DNA from 2 places in the Spirosoma sp. KCTC 42546 genome. Region 2 is predicted to be linked to the other one. Evidence: riboswitches for the same ligand, from Rfam matches in the RefSeq annotation. Region 2 holds a riboswitch; the other holds the start of a gene.

Region 1 (3,424 bases), 860 kb from region 2:
TCGGCGCTGGCCCTAGTTTAGCGGTATGCTCTAAAAGCACATTGGTTAGCATTACCCCTTTAAAAAACTGGCTATTGTCAAAGGTTATGTACCGGCGCGAATTGGCCTGCATTTGTACACTAAGGCGTGTTTGTCCATATTGTAAATATGTATTGAGCGTACCAGTGTGAATGGGCACATAGACCAACTGCTTCCCGATAACATCCTGAGAATAGGCGTTATAGGCTCGCTCCTGTGAGGAACGCGTTAGGGCGTAACCGAGCCGCAGTCCCATTCGCCAGATATTCTGTGCATAGGTCAAACTGGTGTTAAATTCGAACCCTCGCGCAACGACTAATTGCAGATTTTCGACATGGTAATTGGTAGTCGGATTCCAATATGTCCAGTTATCAACCCGGTTATGGTAGCCTGTTAACTCTGCAGTTAGGTTAACCCGATCAGACAAGGATGCATTTGCGGCCAAGCCAGCTTCGAAATTCAGCCCACTTTCAGGCAACAGATTTGGGTTGCCTAACTCAATCCAGTAGCGTTCATTCAAAGTTGGTACGCGGTAATTTCGACTTATCGAACCCTTGGCAGTGAGCTTAAATCGACTATGCTGAACAAGTTGGTATTCAGCCCCAAGCGAAGGCGTAAGCGGTGGATTAAACCGCATTACAAACGCTTGCCGAATATTAGCTGACACTAACCAACGTGTTGTTTGAAAACGTAGTAGCGCATATATATCCCCCCGATCTTCCTGAATTAGTTGTCCACCATAGCCATCCGTTCGGGTACGGTAATGCGACCACTCGCCCCCAATCCGTAGGTTCAGTTGTTTGGTATTCGTTGATACGAGCGAAAACTCACGCTCGGCCCGACTAATAAGCCGCTCCGTTTCGGTATGGCTTGGCGTATCGAAGTTGCCTTTCGCATAGTCCAGCACATCGCGAATCCAGCCTACCCGGAAAGTCATACGATTCGCTTCATAAGTAGCCAGCAGTCGCGCCGATTTCGTTCGGGTACGTTCCCGGGCTATGGTATCCTGGGGAGTAATAATCAGGTCATTGTCGGTCAACCAGGCATTGACTGAAATTTGCCGACCACTTTTATGGAGAAAATAAAGATCCTGTATGAATCCACGTTGCGCCGTTGTCGAGGGTTCCAGAAAATAATGCTGCCGTTCGGTGTACGGATAGTCGTTACTGAACTGGTTTAGATACGCAAACGTCTTACCCGACAGTTTCCAACTCTGCCCCAATGCCGATGCATAGCGAATACCTAGCTGCATCTTATTATTCCGAAAACTAGCAAACTGTTGACCAGTCGTTGCTCGTACGCCTGATTGCCAGCCGGGAGTACTGCCGAGGAGAATACTCCCTCCTACCGCATCGGAACCAACTGTGCTGGCCGAGGAACCATATTGAACGGCTAACCGATCGAAACCGGCAACGGGTAGGGTAGAGAAATCCGTCTGGCCAAGATTAGGCTGGTTGATATTGATACCATTCCAAAGTACGGCGGTATGATTGGCCGATGTACCGCGAAAGGCAACCGTAGCCAATTGTCCGGGCCCATAGTTTTTAAAGGCCAAAGGTGTATTAAGCGCTAATAGATCGGTTAAGGAGCCAAATCGAAATTGAACTAGCGTTATTGAATCAATACGCTGAAGTTTCTGGCCCGCCAGGAACCGTTCGGGTGCAATAGCACGCACAGTTACTGCCGATAGCGACACAACTGTTCCCAACTGATTCCTAGACGTGACCCTAGAGGAATCCGTTTGTGCGAAACCGGTATGACCTATTAACAGGCCAGTAACCAGAATCAGTACCCACCAATGAAGGGCTTGTTTTACCACTATAACTTCTGAACAAATTGTGCGTCAACAGCACGCGGTTGGGGCGTTTCCTCCGAACACCAGAACAACGGATGGTCTTTGGCAGGTCTCCTGACTCGTCTCGTCGGCTCTGGCCTTCCCATACTGATAATCAGCACAGTGGCTACGAAGAATGAACCGATTTTTAATGGACAATGAATAATGATCAATGTAAAATGGCTGTAACACCATTATTCACTCTACATTATAAATTATACATTCAATAAGACTTACAGTTGCGGGGACAGTGTTGGCGTTGCACCAACTTCCCTTTTAAGCCTTGAAAGTCGCTATGAAGCGACATAAGGCACCAAAAACTCAGGGCAAAGGTAGGGGAATTTAAACACAGAGACACAGAGTACAAAAAGAAATCTGTCAGGCAAACCCTCTCAGTGTACTCCGCTCCTCTGTGTTCAAGTACGTTTAAAACCCGTCGGCTTTTATTTCTTTCTCGGTAACGGTTCCGTATTTTTTCACTTTATCCCGAATAGTTTCAGCCTTACCGACCAACACGAATTGGAGGTTATTTTTCGGGAAATATTGATCAATGATCTGGCGCGTTTTAGCCACGGTTAACCCATCAACATTCTTCTGAAAGTTATTGATAAACGATTCATCAAAGCCCAGGCTGAACATATCCGTCAGCAGATTTGATAGCTCACTAGCGGATTCGTATTTCGGTGGAAAGTCTGCTTTAACGTAGTTTTTAGCCGATGCGAGCGTCTTTTCGTCGATGCCCGTTTTATGCAGGCTATCAAGCACCTGCAACGCCATATCAATGGCCTGCGTGGTGGTACTGACTTTAGTAAATGTCGAAATGGCAAAAGTACCGCTCTTACGATACGTACCGAAACGGCTGCCTGCACCATAGGTCAGACCTGAATTTACGCGCAAAGCATCGTTCAGCCAGGAGGTAAATCGTCCACCCAAAATTGTATTAACAACGGTTACTGGAATAAAATCTGGATTACTCTGCGTGATGCCTTTACCCCCAATCAAAAAGGTTGTTTCACGGGCATCATCCTTGTTCACTAATAAAACCCGATTCTTATCGAATGAGAACGTTGGCTCTGTCAGGGCAGGTGATGTTGCGGCTGCCGTTTTCCAGTTTCCAAACAAGTCGGTGATCCGTTTTTTCATTTCCGCCGTCGTAAAATCGCCCACGATAGCGATCGCAGCCCGGTCGGTGGTGTAGTTTTTCTGGTAGAACTGCCGGGCATCGGATGCCGATACGGCCGACACTGAGCTTGGTGTACCTGTGAGTGGATTGGCATAGGGGTGCCCCTCGTACACAAACCGATTGAAATAGGAGTTAATCACTCCACGCGGGCTTTCTTTCTGTTGCGTTAACTGAAGCAGTTGCCGTTGTTTATATTTATCGAATTCAGCCTGATCGAAGGTTGGCTTGGTAATAACATCCTGGATAATATCGAACAGTAAATCCTGATCTTTTACGGCAAAAGAGGCCGTTAGTTTAGCAACTTCTTTTCCTGCATAAGTATCGACGCTGGCCCCAACATATTCAGTCTTTTCTTCCAATTGGGCTTTCGTGTATTTCGAGCTCCCAAA
Region 2 (3,424 bases):
AAGAAAAACGCCCACAATAGCTTGGTGATAGATAGAGCTTATCCCCAATATGGTGGGTGGAATTTCTATCTGGAAAGCATCTGTCCAGACATTCAGGCCAGCAATCCAATCGGTTTTTTTCTGGTGTTTAAAATAACTGACTTCCGAAAAAGACGATTGCTGTAGGCCATCAAACCGGTAATTGGGTAAGACAATAGCGCGTTTGAAACGACTATAGCTATTCTTGATTGTCAATAGGGCATCGTTACTAAACCGTTTTTCCAGCCGAAACTGAGTAGCTAGCCGTCGGGAGTCATTGGCTTCGGTATACCCAGTTGTGGGTTCACTCCGAATGGATGGCAGATAACCACCTATCCGATGTTCATTCACCCAGATTATGCCTGCCGAAACCGTTGTGGTAGCGTTTGGATACCAGAAGAATTTAGGCTGGATGGTTGTACGAGCCGTTTGCGGGAGGTCCGAAAACTGATCGTTGTTGACATCGTACACGCGCTGCAGATTACGGGTGGCGTAAAACGTGAGCCCTACTTTTTCGTTGCGCTGGGCATAATAGGCGTTCAGGTCAAGACCAAAGGCAGTCGTGCCGTTAATCAGAAAGGACAGGTCGCGCTCGCGGGTAGGTTCTTTCGTGACTAGATTGACTAATCCAGCAATAGCACCACTACCGTATAAGGTTGATTGACAGCCTTTCACAAGTTCAACCTGTTTCAAATTCAGGGGTGGCACCTGCATCAGGCTCAGGCCGCTCGAAAATCCACTATAAAGTGGCAACCCGTCCTGCAGCAATTGCGTGTACCGCCCATCCAGCCCCTGGATCCGAAACGTAGCATTGGCTGATGTGACGGATGTTTGTTGCACTTGAATTCCCGGACTTTCGCGCAAAATAACCGCAATATTTGCGGGCTGCATATTCGCCTTTTCGTCCAGCTCCTCGCCGTCGATCACTTCAACACGTGTTGGTTCGTCGGCAACACTTCGCCCGCTTCGGGTAGAGGAAACCGTAATTTCCTCCAGCGCTTCTACGGAGGGATCGAGTAGAGCCTGAAGGGTATCCGTACCAGGACTTGCGATGGTATGATGGATGGATTGAAAGCCAACGGCCGAAATTCGTAACCGATAAGGGCCGGATGGCGGTAGTTTCATCTGTGTGAAACCAGCGGTATCGGTAGCTGCGCCGATTGAGGTGCCAACCAATAGAATTGTAGCACCGGGAATAGCTTGTTTGGTGAGGGCGTGACGGACAGAAATCCGTAGGGTATCTTGTGGAAGTGCCGTACTACCACCCAAAGCAATGTAAGAAAAGAATAGAAATAGAATAACGTTTTTCATCCTGTAGGGAGAATAAATGGAACATGCCGACTGATGGATGACCAGCCGGGAGAAAATCCATGAAAAACGGTTATACTTTAGGCGGCTGCCAGATGGCGAGCGCTACATCGGAATGGCTAGGCGACTGATAAACAAAGGCCTGCTCGTCAGGAGCAGTTGAATTTGGAACCAGCGAAAGCATGTAGCTGAACGAACGGGGAATTGAAAAGCCGAGACAAATGGTGCAATGACAGAATGGACTACAGGGTGCTTTATGTCCGTGGTCGTCGGTTGAGTGCGAAGTGGATGTGCTGGCTGTCTGGTCCGGTTGCGCATGGCAATCTGCATCCGGGCAGGGTAGGCCGGTCAGCAGCAAGAGCCAGAACGAAAAAAGACACACGATCGCTTTCATGCCAGCAAAGGTAGCGGGCGGGCGAATGCAACAGGTAGTCAAAAAGGGATGAACGCTTGTTTTTGCCACCACAATGCGGTTAGTTTGTCCTAACGTTCTTTGTTTTCCGTCAAACAAGCTAATGGTTTTCCTGAGAGGTTCAGGAAATGAAAAAGGAATCGTGTGAAATTCACGAGCAGACGTTGCTACTGTCAGTGACCATTTAGAAAAGGGTTTGCCCTCGATGTCCATTGTCCCGAAACGGTTCGCCGATGGGATGAGAAGGACGGCAAATACCGTCACAAGCCAGGAGACTTGCCCTTAGCTTTGCTGATTACGCCCACACGAAATTGGGTTTATCAAGATTGACCATCTCGTTCTTTTCCCGCCCTCTCCCCGAGGACGGAAGCGGTGTGTCGTGTTGATAATTCTCTGATGTAGTGGTAGGCGTATGGAGTTCGGCATCGAACGCGATCAACCATTTTATCTAGTAACAACATGATCGCACACAATCTCGGCTATCCACGAATCGGTAGCCACCGCGAACTCAAACGGGCCTGTGAACAATTCTGGGCCAACAAAATCACCACTGAGCAGCTTCAGGACGCCGGTCGACGCATTCGACAGGATAACTGGCTGACCCAACAGCAGGCTGGCATTACGCTGGTTCCCTGCAACGACTTTTCGTTCTACGATCAGGTACTCGATATGTCCCTGACCGTTGGCGCGATACCGAAGCGGTTTCGGCCGCTGCTCGATCAGTCGCATCAGGCTGATGCTGATCTACTAACGCTGTACTTCGCTATGGCGCGGGGGTACCAGCAGAACGGGCTGGACCTGAAAGCGATGGAAATGACCAAGTGGTTCGATACCAATTATCATTACATCGTGCCGGAGTTTACTGCCGATCAGGCGTTTACGCTGCTCTCTGAGAAACTTTTCGACGAATTCGAAGAAGCGAGACAAACACTGAGCACCACGCCCAAACCCGTATTGCTGGGGCCGGTTTCGTACCTGTTACTTGGCAAAGAGAAAGAGCCTGGCTTTGATCGGCTCGATTTGCTCGATCGGTTATTGCCAGTCTACGAGGTCATCCTGAGCCGCCTACAGGAGCAGGGTGCCGACTGGATTCAGCTCGATGAACCTACACTCTCACTGGATCTGACGGATGATCAACGGGCGGCTTTTGCCAAAACCTACAACCGGCTTCGGCTTCAATTTCCGAAACTCAAGCTGCTGTTGGCTTCGTATTTCGAGTGCTACGGAGCCAATCTGAATCTGGTTAGTCAATTACCGGTCGATGCGTTGCATCTGGATCTGGTCCGTTGCCCAAATCAGCTGGACGATATTTTGCAAACCGATTTTGTCCATAAACAAACACGCCTGTCGCTGGGTGTGGTTGATGGCCGTAACATCTGGATCAATAACCTGGAAACCTCGCGGGCAACGATTCAACGAGCTGTCGAAAAAATTGGACAGAACCGAATTCTCATTGCGCCGTCGTGTTCGCTGGTACACGTTCCCTGCGATTTAAATTCAGAAACGAACGAGCAGGGGCTAACGCCCGAAATCAAGCAGTGGATGGCCTTCGCCCGGCAGAAACTGGATGAAGTAGCAACCCTGGTGACGCTGTTCCGGGAGCCGACGAACGCGCAGGCAACCGCAACATTGGCAACTAACCAAACGGCCCTAATCGCCCGCTGGCAATCGACGCTGATAAACCGC

The links. A riboswitch is a leader RNA that binds a small molecule or an ion and turns the genes downstream of it on or off. The one in region 2 is predicted to bind cobalamin.
Positions count from the first base shown of each region.
Region 1: another riboswitch for cobalamin. It lies ahead of EXU85_RS01850 (TonB-dependent siderophore receptor); the one in region 2 lies ahead of metE (5-methyltetrahydropteroyltriglutamate--homocysteine S-methyltransferase).

Region 1 is NZ_CP041360.1:412,756-416,179, reverse strand. It holds gene EXU85_RS01850 (TonB-dependent siderophore receptor) at 1-1,693, opposite strand, end outside; cobalamin riboswitch at 1,900-2,185, opposite strand; gene EXU85_RS01845 (pitrilysin family protein) at 2,279-3,424, opposite strand, start outside.
Region 2 is NZ_CP041360.1:1,277,184-1,280,607, forward strand. It holds gene EXU85_RS05125 (TonB-dependent receptor) at 1-1,329, opposite strand, end outside; gene EXU85_RS05130 (DUF6660 family protein) at 1,400-1,789, opposite strand; cobalamin riboswitch at 1,826-2,037, shown strand; gene metE (5-methyltetrahydropteroyltriglutamate--homocysteine S-methyltransferase) at 2,198-3,424, shown strand, end outside.